3 regions of the Streptomyces sp. NPDC018610 genome follow, and region 1 is predicted to be linked to each of the others. Evidence: riboswitches for the same ligand, from Rfam matches in the RefSeq annotation. Region 1 holds a riboswitch; each other region holds the start of a gene.
What was found. Region 1 has a riboswitch for cyclic di-AMP ahead of ACH5A8_RS09070 (M23 family metallopeptidase). Riboswitches for the same ligand answer to the same signal wherever they lie in the genome.
Positions count from the first base shown of each region.

Region 1 (5,260 bases):
GCGCGCGCGTGCCGTACGAGGGCGCGCTGCCGCTCGCGTCCCTCGGGCCCGCTCTCGGCGTACCCGGCGGAGATCACGACGAGGCCCTGCACGCCGTGCTCGCCGCACTCGGTGACGACCTCGGGGACGTGCTCGGCCGGTACGGCCACCACCGCGAGGTCGACCGGCCCGTCGATCTCCCGCACCGAGCGGTGGGCGGGCACCCCGTCGATGTGCGTCCGGTCCGCCTCGAAGGCCCGGTTGACGGCGTACAGCTGACCGGTGAACCCGGCGTCACGGATGTGGTCGAGGATGCTGCGGCCCACGCCGCCGTGCGCGCGGCCGACGCCGACGACCGCGACGGAGCCGGGGGCGAGCAGCCGGCGCACCGACCGTCCCTCGGCGCGTTGTTCCCGCGCGCGCTGCACGGCCAGCGAGCGGTCGGTGGGCTCGATGTCGAACTCCAGGCGGACCACGCCGTCCTCGAAGCTGCGCTTCTGGGTGTACCCGGCGTCCGTGAACACCTTGATCATCTTGGTGTTGGCCGGCAGCACCTCGGCGGTGAAGCGGCGGATGCCCCGCTCCCGGGCGACGGCGGCGATGTGTTCGAGCAGCGCGGAGGCGACCCCGCGCCCCTGGTGGGCGTCCTGCACCAGGAAGGCGACCTCGGCCTCGTCGGACGGCCCGTCGGCGGGCCGTCCGGTCGCGCCGATGCGGTCGTAGCGCACGGTGGCGATGAACTCGCCGCCGATCGTGGCGGCGAGCCCCACCCGGTCGACGAAGTCGTGGTGGGTGAAGCGGTGGACGTCCTTCGCGGACAGGCGCGGGTAGGGCGCGAAGAAGCGGTAGTACTTGGATTCGTCCGACACTTGTTCGTAGAAGCTGACCAGCCGGTCCGCGTCCTCGGCGGTGATGGGACGGACCCGCGCGGTGCCGCCGTCGCGCAGCACCACGTCGGCTTCCCAGTGGGCTGGATACTCGTGCCGGTCCGACGAGGTCTGCATGGGCCCCAGGGTACGGCCAGGGTCTCTCGTTCGGATCACGCCGGATCGGGCCGCGAGTCCGGCATGATCCGCACCGGGGGCCCTGGCGTCCGGCAGGGGCCCGGGGCAGTCTGTGGAGACACGCACCGCCCAGGAGGACCCGCCGGAGCCCGCCCGAGGCGTCGGAACCGGCGGAGATCCCCGGCCCTGCCTCCGCTCGGGGGCCGTGATCGGACGCCGCGCCCCGGACGTGACGCGCGCCGCTCGGGGCGGTGCCGCACATGTGGGAAACTGGTCTAGACAACCTGCTACACCTGAAGGGCAGCATCACATGGCTGAGCGCCGCGTCAACGTCGGCTGGGCCGAGGGTCTCCACGCCCGCCCCGCCTCCATCTTCGTCCGGGCCGCCACGGCCTCCGGTGTCCCCGTGACGATCGCCAAGGCCGACGGCGCGCCCGTCAACGCGGCCTCCATGCTGGCCGTCCTCGGCCTCGGCGCCCAGGGCGGCGAGGAAGTCGTCCTGGCCTCCGACGCCGAGGGTGCGGAGGCCGCCCTCGACCGGCTGGCCAAGCTGGTCGCCGAGGGTCTCGAGGAGCTCCCCGAGACGGTCTGACCGGGCAGGTGCACGAGGATCCGTCGGATCGCGCGAACCGGCGGGTCCCGACACCCCCTGCGGGTTCAGGAACCCGGCGAGTCCTCGGACAGCCCCTGGCACCGAAGCCGCGCCGCCCTTTCCGGGCGGCGCGGCTTCCGCGTTCTCGGCCGGCACGGCCCGCACGTTTCCGGGGCGGAACGCCGCGCAATGACCGCATGAGGCACGGAGTCAATTACAGAACTCCCGGAAAAGGGCAGCGCGAATTCTCCTCGATCGGATATCCCTCTCTGTATACGGGGTCCGCGTTAAAGCCGCGCTCCCGACATGTTGACGGCATGTTGCGAAGCCCTCACGCGGTACGCGGCGGCCGTGCGCTCGGTGTGCGAGGCGGTGAGCGCACGCGCGCGCTCGCCGTCGCGGCGCGCCACGGCGTCCACGATCGCCCCGTGCTCGGCCCAGGCCGCGACGGGGTCGGCCGGGGGCTGAACCACGTACATCCAGGCGATCTTGTGGCGCAGCCGGGTCAGCGTCGAGGTCAGCGCCGGGCTGTCGCAGGCCTGGGCGAGCGTCTCGTGGAACCAGCCCCCCAGCGCGCGCAGTTCCTCGCCCAGGCCGCTCCCGGCCCGCTCCTGCCCCAGCCTGACCAGGCCGCGCAGCACCTTGAGGTGGGCCTGGGTGCGCCGCTCGGCGGCACGGGCGGCGCACAGCGGCTCCAGCAGGGCGCGCATCTCCAGCAGGTCGGCGGCCTCCTGCCCGGTCCACTCCGCGACGCACGCGCCCGCGTGCCGCCGCGTCACCACGAAGCCCTCCGCCTCCAGGGTGCGCAGCGCCTCGCGCACGGGGACGCGCGAGACGCCGTAGCGGCGGGCGAGGACTTCCTCGGTGAGCCGGCTGCCGCGCTCATGGACACCGGCGACGATGTCGTCCCGGATCGCCGTGCACACCGAGTGCGCCGGAACACGCATTCCCGACCTCCGCGTGGGTCCCGCCGAAATTCCCGTACCGGGCCACCGCCCCGGACGCCCGTTCCGTGACTCTATGACAATTCGCCGGGATTTCCGACGGCGGTCCGGGATCCATGGACAATTTTTGGACAGGAAAATACCCGAGGCGCCGAGAAACGCCGAAAGCCCCGGCTCGGGGCCGGGGCTCTGCGGGGTTCTGGTGTTCCGTGTTCCGTGGGCTTTCGACGGCCTCGGGACGTGCCCGTCAGACGTTCGACGGCCTCGGGACGTGCCCGTCAGACGTTCACGCCGTGCCCGCGGAGGTAGGCCACCGGGTCGATGTCGGAGCCGTAGTCCGGGCTGGTGCGCGCCTCGAAGTGGAGGTGCGGCCCGGTGACGTTGCCCGTCGCGCCGGACAGGGCGATCTGCTGCCCGGCGACGACCTGCTGGCCCACCGAGACGCCGATGGACGACAGGTGGCCGTACTGCGTGTACGTGCCGTCGGCCATCCGGATCACGATCTGGTTGCCGTACGCCCCGCCCCAGCCGGTCTCCACGACGGTTCCGACGCCGACCGCGTGCACGGTGGTGCCGCTCATGGCGTGGAAGTCGATGCCGGTGTGGGAGCCGGAGGACCACAGGGAGCCGCCGGTCTTGTAGCCGGTGGAGACGTAGGAGCCGGAGATCGGCGGCACGAAGGTGTTGAGGCGCTTGCGCTCGGCCTCGCGGGCGGCGCGCTCCTTGGCCTCGCGTTCTTTCTTCGCCCGTTCCGCGGCCCGCTTGCGGGCGGCCTCCTCGGCCTGCTTCTGCTGCGCCGCGTGGTGCTGGGCGGCGGCCTGGGCGTCGATCTTCGCGGCGACGGCGTCACCGAGGGTGATGACCGGGGTGAGACCGGTGTCCTCGGGAGAGGGGGTCTCGGCGGCGAGCGCCGGGGCGGCGGCGAGAGTGCTGATGACGCCGGTGGTGGTGAGGGCCGCCACGCCCGCGGCGCGGACGGTGGTGCGGTGCACGCGGCTGGGCCGGCGGTGCTTCCCGGTGGCGCGGGTGAACGCCATGCAGACGTGGGTCCTTTCCTTCCCTCTCGCCTACCGGGTTAGCTGACGGGTTCGGAGCAGGAAGGTCTCCTACGGGCCCCCTCGCGGTGCGCGCGGGCGTCCGATTCACCCCAGGGACTGACTGGGTCCCCGGCTCCCCTGGCTCGCGCCGTACGGGGACTCGGCGATGACTGTCCGGTGCCGCGGGTGCGGCGCACTGCCCGACGAACAGCCGGACCGACGCTAGACGGGGCTGCTTTCAATTCCCAAACGGATCCAGGTTTTTGTAGCGCAGGCCACAGGGCAGACGGGCAGCCTCTCCCGCAATTCGGACATGCCGGGGCCCTGGTGACGCTTCGGTCACCAGGGCCCCACGCGCGTGCGCGCCGCTGCCGCCCGGATGTGCGGCGGATGCCGCTACTCCGCGGCGACCACGGTGACCTGACCGATGCCCAGGGCCTCGACCGGCTCCTTGATCTGCGCCGCGTCGCCGACGAGCACGGTCACCAGACGGTCCACCGGGAAGGCGTTGACGACGGCCGCGGTGGCCTCCACCGTGCCGGTCGCCGCGAGCTGCTGATAGAGCGTCGCCTGGTAGTCGTCGGGCAGGTGCTGCTCGACCTGGTCGGCCAGGGTGCTCGCCACGGCCGCCGCCGTCTCGTACTTGAGCGGCGCCACGCCGACGAGGTTCTGCACGGCGACGTCCCGCTCGGCGTCGGTGAGGCCGCCGGCGGCGAGCTTGCGCAGCACCGTGAAGAGGTCCTCCAGGGCCGGGCCGGTGTTCGGCGTGTCGACCGAGCCGCTGATCGCGAGCATCGCGGCGCCCGACCCGTCGGGGGCCGAGCGCAGCACCTGGCCGAACGCCCGCACACCGTAGGTGTAACCCTTCTCCTCGCGCAGGACGCGGTCCAGGCGGGAGGTGAGGGTGCCGCCCAGGCAGTAGGTGCCGAGCACCTGCGCGGGCCACACCCGGTCGTGCCGGTCCGGGCCGATGCGGCCGATGAGCAGCTGGGTCTGGACGGCGCCGGGGCGGTCCACGATGACCACGCGGCCGCTGTCGTCGGCGGTGACGGGCGGCACGGGCCGCGGCTCGGCCGACGAGCCGGTCCAGGCGCCCAGGGTCTCGCCCAGCAGCTCGTCGAGGTCGATGCCGGTGAGATCGCCGACGACCACGGCGGTGGCCGTGGCGGGCCGCACATGCCGGTCGTAGAAGGCGCGCACGGCCGCCGCGTCGATGGAGCGGACGGTCTCCTCGGTGCCCTGGCGCGGGCGCGAGGCGCGCGCGGTGGCCGGGAACAGCTCCTTGGAGAGCTCCTTGGCGGCGCGGCGGGAGGGATTGGCCAGCTCGTGGGGGATCTCGTCGAGCCGGTTGCCCACCAGCCGCTCGACCTCGGAGTCGGCGAACGCGGGAGCCCTGAGGGCGTCGGCGAGCAGACCGAGCCCCTTGGCCAGGCGGGAGGCCGGGACCTCCAGGCTCAGCCGGACGCCGGGATGGTCGGCGTGCGCGTCGAGGGTGGCGCCCGCGCGCTCCAGCTCGGCGGCGAACTCCTCGGCGGAATGCTTGTCGGTGCCCTCGGAGAAGGCCCGCGCCATGATCGTGGCGACGCCGTCCAGGCCGTCCGGCTCGGCGTCCAGGGGCGCGTCCAGCAGCACCTCGACGGCGACGACCTGCTGGCCTGGGCGGTGGCAGCGCAGCACGGTGAGGCCGTTGTCGAGCGCGCCGCG
Region 1 is NZ_JBISAL010000002.1:864,540-869,799, forward strand. It holds gene ACH5A8_RS09055 (GNAT family N-acetyltransferase) at 1-983, opposite strand, end outside; gene ACH5A8_RS09060 (HPr family phosphocarrier protein) at 1,294-1,575, shown strand; gene ACH5A8_RS09065 (GntR family transcriptional regulator) at 1,863-2,522, opposite strand; gene ACH5A8_RS09070 (M23 family metallopeptidase) at 2,798-3,556, opposite strand; cyclic di-AMP (ydaO/yuaA leader) riboswitch at 3,569-3,732, opposite strand; gene ACH5A8_RS09075 (M16 family metallopeptidase) at 3,953-5,260, opposite strand, start outside.

Region 2 (5,260 bases), on a different contig from region 1:
TGTCGGCGAGCCGGATGCGGTCGCCGGTGGTGGGGCCGAACAGGTCGGCGTAGGCGGGGCGCGAGATCTCAGGCATCGAGGGAGCCTCCGATCCGGCCGCGCAGTCCGGGCACGACGCGGGCGCCGGCGATCGGGACCAGGGCGACGTCGACGGGGACGCCGGGCTCGAAGCGCACGGCGGTCCCCGCGGCGATGTCCAGCCGCTTGCCGTGCGCGGCGGCACGGTCGAACTCCAGACCGGGGTTGGCCTCGGCGAAGTGGTAGTGCGAGCCGACCTGCACGGGACGGTCGGCGGCGTTCAGCACGGTCAGCCGCGTGACCTCACGGCCCTCGTTGTACGTGATCGGGCCGTCGTCGAACAGGATCTCTCCGGGAATCACCGCGGCCCCCCTCAGACGATCGGCTCGTGGACGGTCACGAGCTTGGTGCCGTCGGGAAAGGTGGCCTCGACCTGGACGTCGTGGATCATCTCGGGGATGCCCTCCATGACGTCGTCGCGGGTGAGCACCTTGCGTCCGGAGGACATCAGTTCGGCGACGGTGCGGCCGTCGCGGGCGCCCTCGAGGATGTGCGACGTGATGAGGGCGATCGCCTCGGGGTGGTTCAGCCTCAGCCCACGGGCCCGGCGCTTCTCGGCGACGTCGGCCGCCACATGGATGAGCAGTCTCTCTTGTTCGTGCGGGGTCAGTTGCATGTGCCCACCTCACAGTCCTCGCTCCGGACCGTGCGGGCCCGGTTGCCGCAGCCACCGCGACGGGACAGGTCTAACACAGGGACGGACTCCCCGATCTTGGGCAATCCGGACGGAAAAACCGCAGGTGGCGTGGATCTGCAGGTTAGTTCGCGGGAGTTTCGACGACGTTAACCAGACCTTGGACGTTCCATGACCGGAAGCTGGGCTGCTCCATAACCGAAAGACCCCGCTGCTCCACACGGGGCGCCGCCGCCGCACGTCACGCGCGTCACGGACGTCACGGGGGCCACACGGGGGCGCGGGACACGGGTTCACGGGGGCCCGGGCGTCAGGACGTGGCGCCGGCGCGGGCCGTCAGCGCCGCTCGCCGTGCGCCGACGGCCCGGCCGGGCGCCCGGGCGGACGTCCGCCCGCCCCACCGGGCGAATCGGTGCCGCTCAGGACCGCGCGCGGCTCGTGGAGCAGGGCGCCGCGTGCCGGCCGAGCGCCCGCCTCAGCTCCTCCAGCTCGGTGTCGGACAGGGCGCCGCCCTGCGCGAACTTCAAGACGTGCTCGGCGACCGTGCGCACCTTCGTGTTGGTGCGCTGGGAGACCTCCCGCAGGACCCGCCAGGCGTCATCGGGCGGGATCCGCCCGAAGGCGACCACCGCGCCGATGGCCTGGTCTATGACGGCGTGCGAGGTCAGGGCGCGCTGCATCTGGTCGATCTCCTCGTGCAGCCGCTCGTGCTCCAGCACCAGATCGGTGGTGGACAGCAGCTGGAGGGGGTGCCGCCTGGAAATCGCGAAGAACACCATTGCAGATCCCCTGGGTCGTCGAGCGGCCGGAGTTCCACCTCCAGCTTGCTCCAGGACGACGGCGCGCACGACCGGAGGCCCGCCGTCCGAAGCCCCTGGCCGGGCCGCGTACGTCCTGTGCGTTCCCGACTCCGACGGCCCCGCAGGCCGGTACCGTCCCCCTGGAGGGATGCGCTACGCCCCCCTCTCCCCCGTCCCCCGGCCGGCCGCCGGGCGGTCACGGGGCCCGCCGAGCGCGTGGGCACCGCACCGGCGGACACCGGACCCGGACGCGGGGTGGGCCGCCGACGCCGCCGCTCGACCCCGCCGAGCCGCCCTCGGAACCGTCCCGAGGCCGCCGGCGGCGCTGACCGCGCCGAGGGGAGCCGGTCGGCCGTTACCGCGCCGCGGCGGCCCTGCTCGGCCGGAGCGATCCGGGCCGGGGAGGCCACAGCGGCCTGAGCGCCCCTCAGGCGCTCAGGCCGCACGGCGGCGGAACTGCGGGACGTGCTCGCGCTGACGCACCGCCGTGGCGGGCCCGAGCCGCACACGCCGCCCTGGCGCGGGCGCTGAGGCCGCTGCGGGCGCTGCGGGCCCTGGGCGGCGAGCGGCCGACCGCCCGCGTCACCCTGCCGCTCGCGAGAGCCAGTTGACGCACCCGCAGCGGCGTCCCGGGCCGCACCCATGCCGGCACGCGTGCCGGTCACACGGCGCGTGACCGCGGGCGTGAGCCGAAACGGACCAAATGACGTACCGCCTTTCGGCGTAGATACACACCCTTTTTCGGGGCCCTTCCGGTTGCGCGACCAGCCCGCACGGATGGCGGAATGGGATGCTCCGGTGCTGGTCCGGGCGTCGCCGCAAGAGGACACAGTCGTTCGAGCGAGCGAGTGTCCACCCGAACGGGTGAGTGGTGAGTAACAACACAGATCTCCGGTTCCGTTGGGATTTTCGGACATCCGTAGGTGAAGATCCCTGTCTGACGACAAGCCCCCGCCACAGCGGCGGGGCGGTCCGGGCGGACGCCGAGTCCTGCCGCCGCCCGGACAACCGGTCGACGGGAGTGGATCGGCAGGAGTGGAGGACCCGAGCACGACGGGTCGCCGGAACGGTCACGCCATGACCGGGTCGAGCCGCCCTTGGGGTGAAGCCGCGGCAACGCGGCCGGGCAACTTCGCCAGCCCGAATCCGACAGGTCATCCTTCACAGGCGGCTGACGAAGGGTTGCGCATGACTGCGCTCAATCGTGTCCCGTCGTTCATGGCCCGGGCCGGCACGGCCTCGGCCCTGACCATCGCCGCCGTGGGCGGCTCGATCGTGGTGCCCGGCGCCGCCGGGGACGCCTCAGCCGCGACCCTCGCGACGAGGGCTCTCCAGATCGCGGCGTCCAAGAAGGGCTCCCCCTACCAGTGGGGCGCCACGGGACCACGGCGGTTCGACTGCTCCGGACTCACGCTGTACTCGTTCAAGAGGGCGGGCAAGAAGCTGCCCCGCACGGCCGAACAGCAGTACAACAAGACCCGTCACATCTCCGCGGGCAGCCGCCGCGCGGGTGACCTGGTGTTCTTCCACTCGGGTTCGTACGTCTACCACGTCGGCATCTACGCCGGCGGGGGCAAGATCTGGCACGCCCCGAAGACCGGGGACGTGGTGCGGCTGCAGAAGATCTGGACCAGAAGCGTGTGGTACGGGCGGGTCAACTGACCCGCCCGGGGGCGGGGACGGCCGGTGAGACACCGTCACCGCCCTCGGTCCGCGGCGCCGTCGCTCTCCGACGTCACGGCGCCGCCGCGTTCCCGGGCCGTCTCCCCGTGTCGTTCACGGGTCGCCGGCTCCACGGCCCGCGACGTCGCGCGCTACGGCTCCCGCCTGCACGGTGCCGGACGGTCGTCGACCGTCCACGGGAGCTCGATGCAGACCGTCTTCCCGCCCTCCCGGGTGGGCCGCACGGTCAGTCGTCCGCCGCACTCCGCGGCGAGACACCGGATGATCACCATGCCCCGGCCGTTGTCCTGCTGGACGGCGGCCGGCAGCCGTTTCGGGAACCGTGGATGACTGTCGGTGACCCCGATGCGCAGCAGTTCGTCGCGCTCCAGGAGGAGGGCCACCGTGAACGTCGGCGACTGCCCGAAAGTGTGCTGTACGGCGTTGGTCGCGAGCTCGGAGACGATGAGCCGCACGGTGTCGGCGGTGTCCGTCTCCGCGGACAGGCCCCACTCCGCCAGGGTGCCCACCGCATAGGCGCGGGCGGCGGAGACCGAGGCGGGATCGCTCGGCAGAGTGACGGATGCTTCCAGAAGGTCTGCCATGGCGATGTCGTCCCTTTCCCACGGGGCCGCGGTCCGACACGGAGCGGATGGTTCGAGTACGGTCCCGGACTGGTGCTTCGCCGTCAGACTGCCATCACCCGGGCGGTCCCGGTGGCGATCCACCGAGATATGCATATATCTGTCGCCCGAAGCGGTGAACTCTGCGACGGCCGACCGCATGCGACACGGCCCGCACCGGGCCCGGCGCCGACCGTGCCGGGCCCGGCTGGGCGCGCCCGGGCCCGGCGGGGACACACCGTCCCCGTTCGCGGCGCGGGTCGCCGCGGGCCGCCGCACGAACCCGGGAGGAGTGAGGAGTATCCATGCAGCACGGTCCCGTGGTGCGCCGCCGCAAGCTCGGCGCCGAACTGCGCACGCTGCGCGCCGGCGCGGGTCTCACCAGCGGACAGGCGGCCCGGCTGGTGGGCTGGCACCAGTCGAAGGTGAGCCGGATCGAGACCGGCACCAGCGGCGTGAAACCGGCCGACGTGCGGCTGCTGCTGGACGCCTACGCGGTCCACGACGCCCAACTGCGCCGGCTGCTTCTGGCGTTGGCGGCCTCCGAGGACGGCGACGGCCGGCACCGCTGGTGGCACGCCTACCGCGGTGTGCTGCCGCCCACCTACCGGGACTTCATCAGCCTGGAGTCGCAGGCGACCGCGATGCGCACCCTGGAGACCACGGTCGTGCCCGGACTGCTCCAGACGGCCGAGTACGCCCGTGAGGTCACCCGGGCCGCCGTGGAGGGGCTGGACGAGGAGCGGCTGGACGCGCTGGTCGAGGTGCGCCTGGCCCGGCAGCACGTCCTGCGGGCCGACCCGCCGCTGCAGCTGAACGCGGTGCTCGACGAGGCCGTGCTGCACCGGGAGGTGGGCGGTCCGGAGGTCATGGCGCGTCAGCTGGAGCGGCTGGCGGAGGCGGCGCGGCTGCCCCAGGTACGGCTGCAGGTGCTGCCGTTCGCCGCGGGCGCGCACATCGGCGTCACCGGGCCTTTCGTCATCTTCTCCTTTTCTCACACTTCTGATCTGGATGTGGTCGTTCTCGACCACTTGACGAGTAGCTTCCACCTCGATCGGAAAGAAGACCTGGAGGCCTACACCGAGGCCTACGACACCCTTCGGTCCCATGCCCTGTCGACCGAGGACTCGTTGGACTTCATCGCCGGGATGCGCCAGGACAGGTGAGGGCGCGCGACCGGGTAAGGAGGCACCATGTCCGCTCCGCCGCGGAACGTACCTTCCAGCGCCGATCTGAACGGCGTGCGATGGCTGCGCAGCAGCCACAGCACGGGAGCGAACAACTGCGTCGAGACCGCGCGCCCGTCGTCGGGGCCGGGCGCCGGACTGCTCGCGGTACGCGACTCCAAGGCGCCGGCCGGGCCCGCGCTGCTCTTCTCCCCCGGGAGCTGGGCGGAGTTCACCGCCGCGGTGCGCCGCGTCTGATCCGTCTCCCCCTCAGGCGGCGCACGGCCGTGTCACGCC
Region 2 is NZ_JBISAL010000005.1:390,746-396,005, forward strand. It holds gene ACH5A8_RS15915 (urease subunit alpha) at 1-76, opposite strand, end outside; gene ACH5A8_RS15920 (urease subunit beta) at 69-380, opposite strand; gene ACH5A8_RS15925 (urease subunit gamma) at 392-694, opposite strand; gene ACH5A8_RS15930 (ANTAR domain-containing protein) at 1,132-1,491, opposite strand; cyclic di-AMP (ydaO/yuaA leader) riboswitch at 2,484-2,697, shown strand; gene ACH5A8_RS15935 (C40 family peptidase) at 2,701-3,174, shown strand; gene ACH5A8_RS15940 (ATP-binding protein) at 3,327-3,779, opposite strand; gene ACH5A8_RS15945 (helix-turn-helix domain-containing protein) at 4,103-4,963, shown strand; gene ACH5A8_RS15950 (DUF397 domain-containing protein) at 4,991-5,221, shown strand.
Region 2: linked by a shared signal. The riboswitch ahead of ACH5A8_RS15935 (C40 family peptidase) and the one ahead of ACH5A8_RS09070 (M23 family metallopeptidase) in region 1 are both predicted to bind cyclic di-AMP.

Region 3 (5,260 bases), on a different contig from region 1:
CTGGCCCGCGAGGCACCGTCGCGGGCGGTCCCCTCCCTCGTTAGGGTCAATCACGTGGCCACCTGTCCCCCGTACCCGACGCATCCCAGCGGCCCCGCCCCCGCGGGCGGCCGGCCGCGACACGCCCACTGGTGGCAGAAACGGTGGGTGCGGTACGGCGCTCTGGCCGGCCTGCTGGCCCTGTCCGGGCTCGTCATCCTCGCCCTCGTGCGGCGGCAGACCGGCACCGAGGGCTTCCTCGTCGGACTGGGCCTGGCCGTGCTGCCGGTGCCGCTGCTGACGGCCGCCTTCCGCTGGCTGGACCGGGTCGACCCCGGGCCGTGGCGCAACATGGTGTTCGCCTTCGCCTGGGGCGCCTGCGCGGCGGCGCTCATCGCGATCGTCGCGAACAGCTTCGCCACGAAGTGGATAGCCACGGCGACCGCCGATCCGGCCGGGGCGGACACCCTCGGCGCGACGGTGATAGCCCCGATCGTGGAGGAGTCCGCGAAGGCCGCCGCGGTGCTGCTGGTCTTCCTCTTCCGCAGACGCGACTTCACCGGCATCGTCGACGGCGTCGTGATAGCCGGGGTGACCGCGACCGGCTTCGCGTTCACCGAGAACATCCTCTACCTCGGCACCGCCTTCGGCGCCGACCAGATGACCGGCGGCCGGGGCATCGCCTCCGTCACCGCGGCGACCTTCTTCGTGCGCGTGGTGATGTCGCCCTTCGCACACCCCCTCTTCACCGTCCTGACCGGCATCGGCTTCGGCATCGCCGCCTCCCTGTCCGGTGAGCGCCGGCGGCTGCGCCGCGTCCTGCTGCCGCCGGCCGGTCTGCTGCTCGCCATGGGCATGCACGCCTTCTGGAACAGCTCCTCGACCTTCGGCGAGTACGGCTTCTTCGCGGTCTACGGCGCCTTCATGGTCCCCGCCTTCGGACTGCTGACCTGGCTGGTCGTCTGGACCCGCCAGCGCGAGCTGCGCACCGTCCGCGAGGAGCTGCCGGCGTACGCCGCCGCCGGGTGGCTGACCCCCGCCGAGCCGTTCGCCCTCGGGTCCATGCGGGCCCGCCGCCTGGCCCGGGAGTACGCCGGCCGGCACCTCGGCAAACCCGCGGCGCGGACCGTCGCCCAGTACGAGGCCTGCGCGACCTCGCTGGCGTTCCTGCGCCGCCGGGGACGCCTCGGCCGGGCCGGCGCCGACTTCGTCGTACGGGAGCAGGAACTGCTGCACGAGATGTGGCGCGGGCGCGAGGTCGCGCAGCCCGCACTCGACCACGCGGCGCGGATGACCGCTCCGCCCGTCCGGGTGATGGCCCCGCCGTGGCCGGTCATGGGCGTGTACGGGCAGTCCCAGCGGTACGGGGCGGCGGCCGCCCACCCCTACGGCTTCACCCCGGGCCCCGGCCCCGGCCCCAACTCGTACGGACAGCCCCTGGGGCCCGGGGCCTACGGGCATCCCCAGGGCCCCGGAGCCCCCGGGCAGGCTCAGGGCTACGGGGCCTACGGGCATCCCCAGGGCTACGGGACCTACGGGTCGTCCGGTCCCCACGGCTCCCACGGCGTCCAGGGCGCCCACGGGCCGTCGGCCGCGCCGTATCCCGCCTACGACCCGTACCGGGCACGGTCGTAGCGCCCCCGGCGTGACCGTGGTGGCTGGCTGCCGCGGCCACGGCCGCGACGCGTACGGCCATGACGTGTACGGTCGCGACGCGTGCGACCGGGACCGCCGGGCTCAGGCGGAGGCCTCGGTCAGCTTCGTGAGGTCGTCCTCGGTCAGCCTCAGGTCCGCGACGCCGAGCAGGGCCGGCAGCTGCTCCACGGTCCGCGCCGAGGCGATCGGGGCGGTCACCGTCGGCTGGGCCGCGAGCCAGGCCAGGGCCACCGTGGCGGCCTCCGCGTCATGGGCCCGGGCGACCTCGTCGAGGGCGGCGAGCACCTTCTGGCCGCGCTCGGTGGCCAGGTGCTTGGCGGCGCCCTCGGCCCGCGCGCTGTCGACCGTGGCCCCGGGCCGGTACTTGCCGGTCAGGAAGCCGGAGGCCAGCGAGAAGTACGGCACCGCGGACAGGCCGGTGCGCTCGGCGAGGTTCTGCAGCTCGCCCTCGTAGGTGTCGCGCGAGACGAGGTTGTAGTGCGGCTGCAGCGCCACGTACCGGGCCAGGCCCTCGCGCTCGGAGAACTCCAGGGACGCCTTCAGGCGCTCGGCGGAGATGTTGGAGGCGGCGATGTGCCGCACCTTGCCCGCCTTCACCAGCTCGTCGAGCGCGCCGATGATCTCCTCGACGGGCACCTCCGGCTTGTCGAAGTGGGTGTAGTACAGGTCGATGTGGTCGGTGCCCAGACGCTCGAGGGAGGCGTCGGCCGCCGCCTTGATGTTGGCGGCGGACAGCCCCTGGTAGTCGGGGTGCTGGCTGACCTTGGTGGCGATCACGACGTCGGAGCGGTTGCCGCGCTCCGCGATCCACCGGCCGATGATCGTCTCGGACTCGCCGCCGTGGTTGCCCTCGATCCACGCGGAGTAGGAGTCGGCGGTGTCGACGAAGTTGCCGCCGGCCTCCGCGTACGCGTCGAGGACGGCGAAGGACTGCTGCTGGTCGGCGGTCCAGCCGAAGACGTTGCCGCCCAGGGCGAGCGGGAAGACCTCGAGATCGGACTGGCCGAGCTTGCGGAGAGAAGTCATGTAGGACATCAACGGTCACGCGCGAGCGGGCCATTCCGTGCCCCGCCGGATCAGGGCGCAAAGATCACGCAAACACGGGCGGGCGAGGCCGTCGCACGGGCGCCGGCCAGGGGCGGGTCGGCCGGGCCGCGGCGCGGAGACGGGCCAGGGGGGCCGGCCGGGCGCGGCGCGGACGGGTCAGGAGCGGACGGCGAGGCCGCGGCGCGGAGGCGGGTCAGGGGGTGAGGCCCTTGCCGTTCAGCCACGCCATCGGGTCGATGCCGGTGGGCTGCCCGTCCGGGTGCACCTCCAGGTGCAGGTGGGGCCCGGTGACGTTGCCGGTGGCGCCGACCCGGCCTATGACCTCTCCGGTGCTGACCTTCTGGCCGGCCGAGACGCTGATCGACGACTGGTGGCAGAACCACAGCTCGGTGCCGTCGTCGAGGGTGAGGATCGTGCGATAGCCGTAGGCGCCGGCCCAGCCGGCCTCCGTGATGGTGCCGCTGTGGATCGCCTTGATCAGGGTGCCGGTGGGCGCGGCGAAGTCGAGGCCCGTGTGGTAGCCGGAGGACCACATGGAACCGGCCTGGCCGAAGGTGGAGGTGATCGTGTAGGAGGAGGTCGGCAGCGTGTACTGCTTGGCCAGCTCGGCCAGTCGCGCCTCCTCGGCCTTCTTCTTGGCCTCCTCGTCCGCCTTCTTCTTCGCGGCGGCGGCCTTGGCCTCGGCCTCCTTCTTCGCCTCGGCGGCGTCCGCCTGCGCCTTCTTCACGGCGGCGGCCTCGGTGGCGGCCCGGGCCTTCGCCTCGACCTGGGACTGCTGCTGCTCGGCCTGGGCCATGATGCGGTTGCGCAGCGCCTCGCCCGCGTCGGCGGTGTCGTGCACCGCCTCGGGGGCGGCCGTGGCGACGTCGCTGAGCGCGGTCGCCGAGCCCTGGTGGGTCTCCTGGGCCGAGTCGTCGAAGAGCGAGCCGACGGAGGGCAGGTGCTCCACGGAGGGCAGGTCGGGCAGCGAGATGGAGACCGGCGGCTTGCCGGTGTTGGCACTGGCCATGCCGCCCGCGCCGACCGCGGCGATCACGCCGACGCCGAGCACGGTGGAGCTGCGCGCGAGTCCGCCGCCGCGCTGCTTGGCGACGCGATGCCGGCCGCGTACGGGACGGACGGAATCCTCGGTGGGGTTCCACTCCTCCCAGGGGCCCTCGTCGGTGCGCCGCTCGCCGTAGCCGAAGGACTCGGTGCGCTGGCTCGGCATGAACGGGGCTTCAGAGGCAGGCCGGTTGGACGCCACGCGGGCGTGCTCCTTTCCTTCCGCGTCGCCTACCGGGTTAGCTGACGGGTTCGGAACGGGAAGGTCTCCTACGCGCGTCAACCGGCCGTGGCGACACGGCGGACGACGTGCGATTCACCCCAAGTTGGTGGTTCCCCGGTTCCCTCGCGGGATTCGGCGCGTGCGCGCACGGAGCCGCCTCTGTGACGGCTGGGACGACCGCGCTGCGTTATCGAACGTTAATAGACGCGAGCGTTTGATTCCAAGCCGTATGGCTTGATCATTAAACCTTTTTGGCCAAGACATATCGACCGGCGCGGAGGAAACTCGGGCGAGTTGACAAAGGATCAGGCCAGTCGGCCGCTCCTGACGGCCCGGGACGCCCTGAAGCCAGGGCTGATGGTGTGTCAGTTGTTATGCGGACGGAGGTCGGCCGCTCACGTGACGTGACATCGATCAGGGACTGGCGCCGGCCGCCGGTCGACGACCGTCGATCGTCGACCAGGGGGCGGGAAAACACTCAGGGCCGGAATCCGTTGATCGGATTCCGGCCCTGAGTCTTCAGTAGCGGGGACAGGATTTGAACCTGCGACCTCTGGGTTATGAGCCCAGCGAGCTACCGAGCTGCTCCACCCCGCGTCGGTGAAACCAGTGTATCCCATGTTCGGGGCAGGTTGCACACGAGTTCACTCGCGCCCCGCCTCCGGATGCCGGTCCGACTCCTGGGCCCCCGCCTCCAGGTGCCGGTCCGGTTCCCTGGCCCCCGCCTCCAGGTGCCGGTTCGGCTCCTTGGCCGCCGTCTCCAGCTCCGGCAGGACGACGACCCGCGCGCCGCCGCCCGCCAGGATCCCGGCCCCGTCCGCCGCCTCGACGAACGTGTCCGGCTCCCGCCAGGCGGTGACCACCCGCCGCACTCCCGCGTCCAGAATCCGCCGGGCGCACGGGCGCGGCCGGGAGGCGCGTCGGGCGCACGGCTCCAGGCTGCTGTACACCGTGGCCCGGGCGAGCCGCGGGTCCGCCGGGTCGATCTTGGCGAGCGCCGCCTCCTCCGCGTGCACGACCGGGTCGCCGCCCTCCCGCGAGTGGCCCCGCGCGAGCTCGGTGCCGTCGGCGGCCACCACCACCGCGCCCACGCTGAACGCGGTCGCCGAGGGCGGGCACAGCAGCGCCAGCTCGCAGGCGGTCCGCAGCCAGTGCCGGTCCGCGGGCACGGCCCGGCCCCCCGTGCCGGGGGCGGTGGGTTCGTACCGCATGAGCACCACGTCCTCGATCGCCCGGGTCTCCACCAGCCGCAGCCGCCCGCCCTGGTACCGCCCCGGGCCGAACAGCCGCGGCGCCGCGGGGTCGCCCACG
Region 3 is NZ_JBISAL010000019.1:14,028-19,287, forward strand. It holds gene ACH5A8_RS33640 (PrsW family intramembrane metalloprotease) at 55-1,614, shown strand; gene ACH5A8_RS33645 (aldo/keto reductase) at 1,717-2,661, opposite strand; gene ACH5A8_RS33650 (M23 family metallopeptidase) at 2,876-3,928, opposite strand; cyclic di-AMP (ydaO/yuaA leader) riboswitch at 3,940-4,097, opposite strand; tRNA gene ACH5A8_RS33655 (tRNA-Met) at 4,473-4,546, opposite strand; gene ACH5A8_RS33660 (dihydrofolate reductase family protein) at 4,594-5,260, opposite strand, start outside.
Region 3: linked by a shared signal. The riboswitch ahead of ACH5A8_RS33650 (M23 family metallopeptidase) and the one ahead of ACH5A8_RS09070 (M23 family metallopeptidase) in region 1 are both predicted to bind cyclic di-AMP.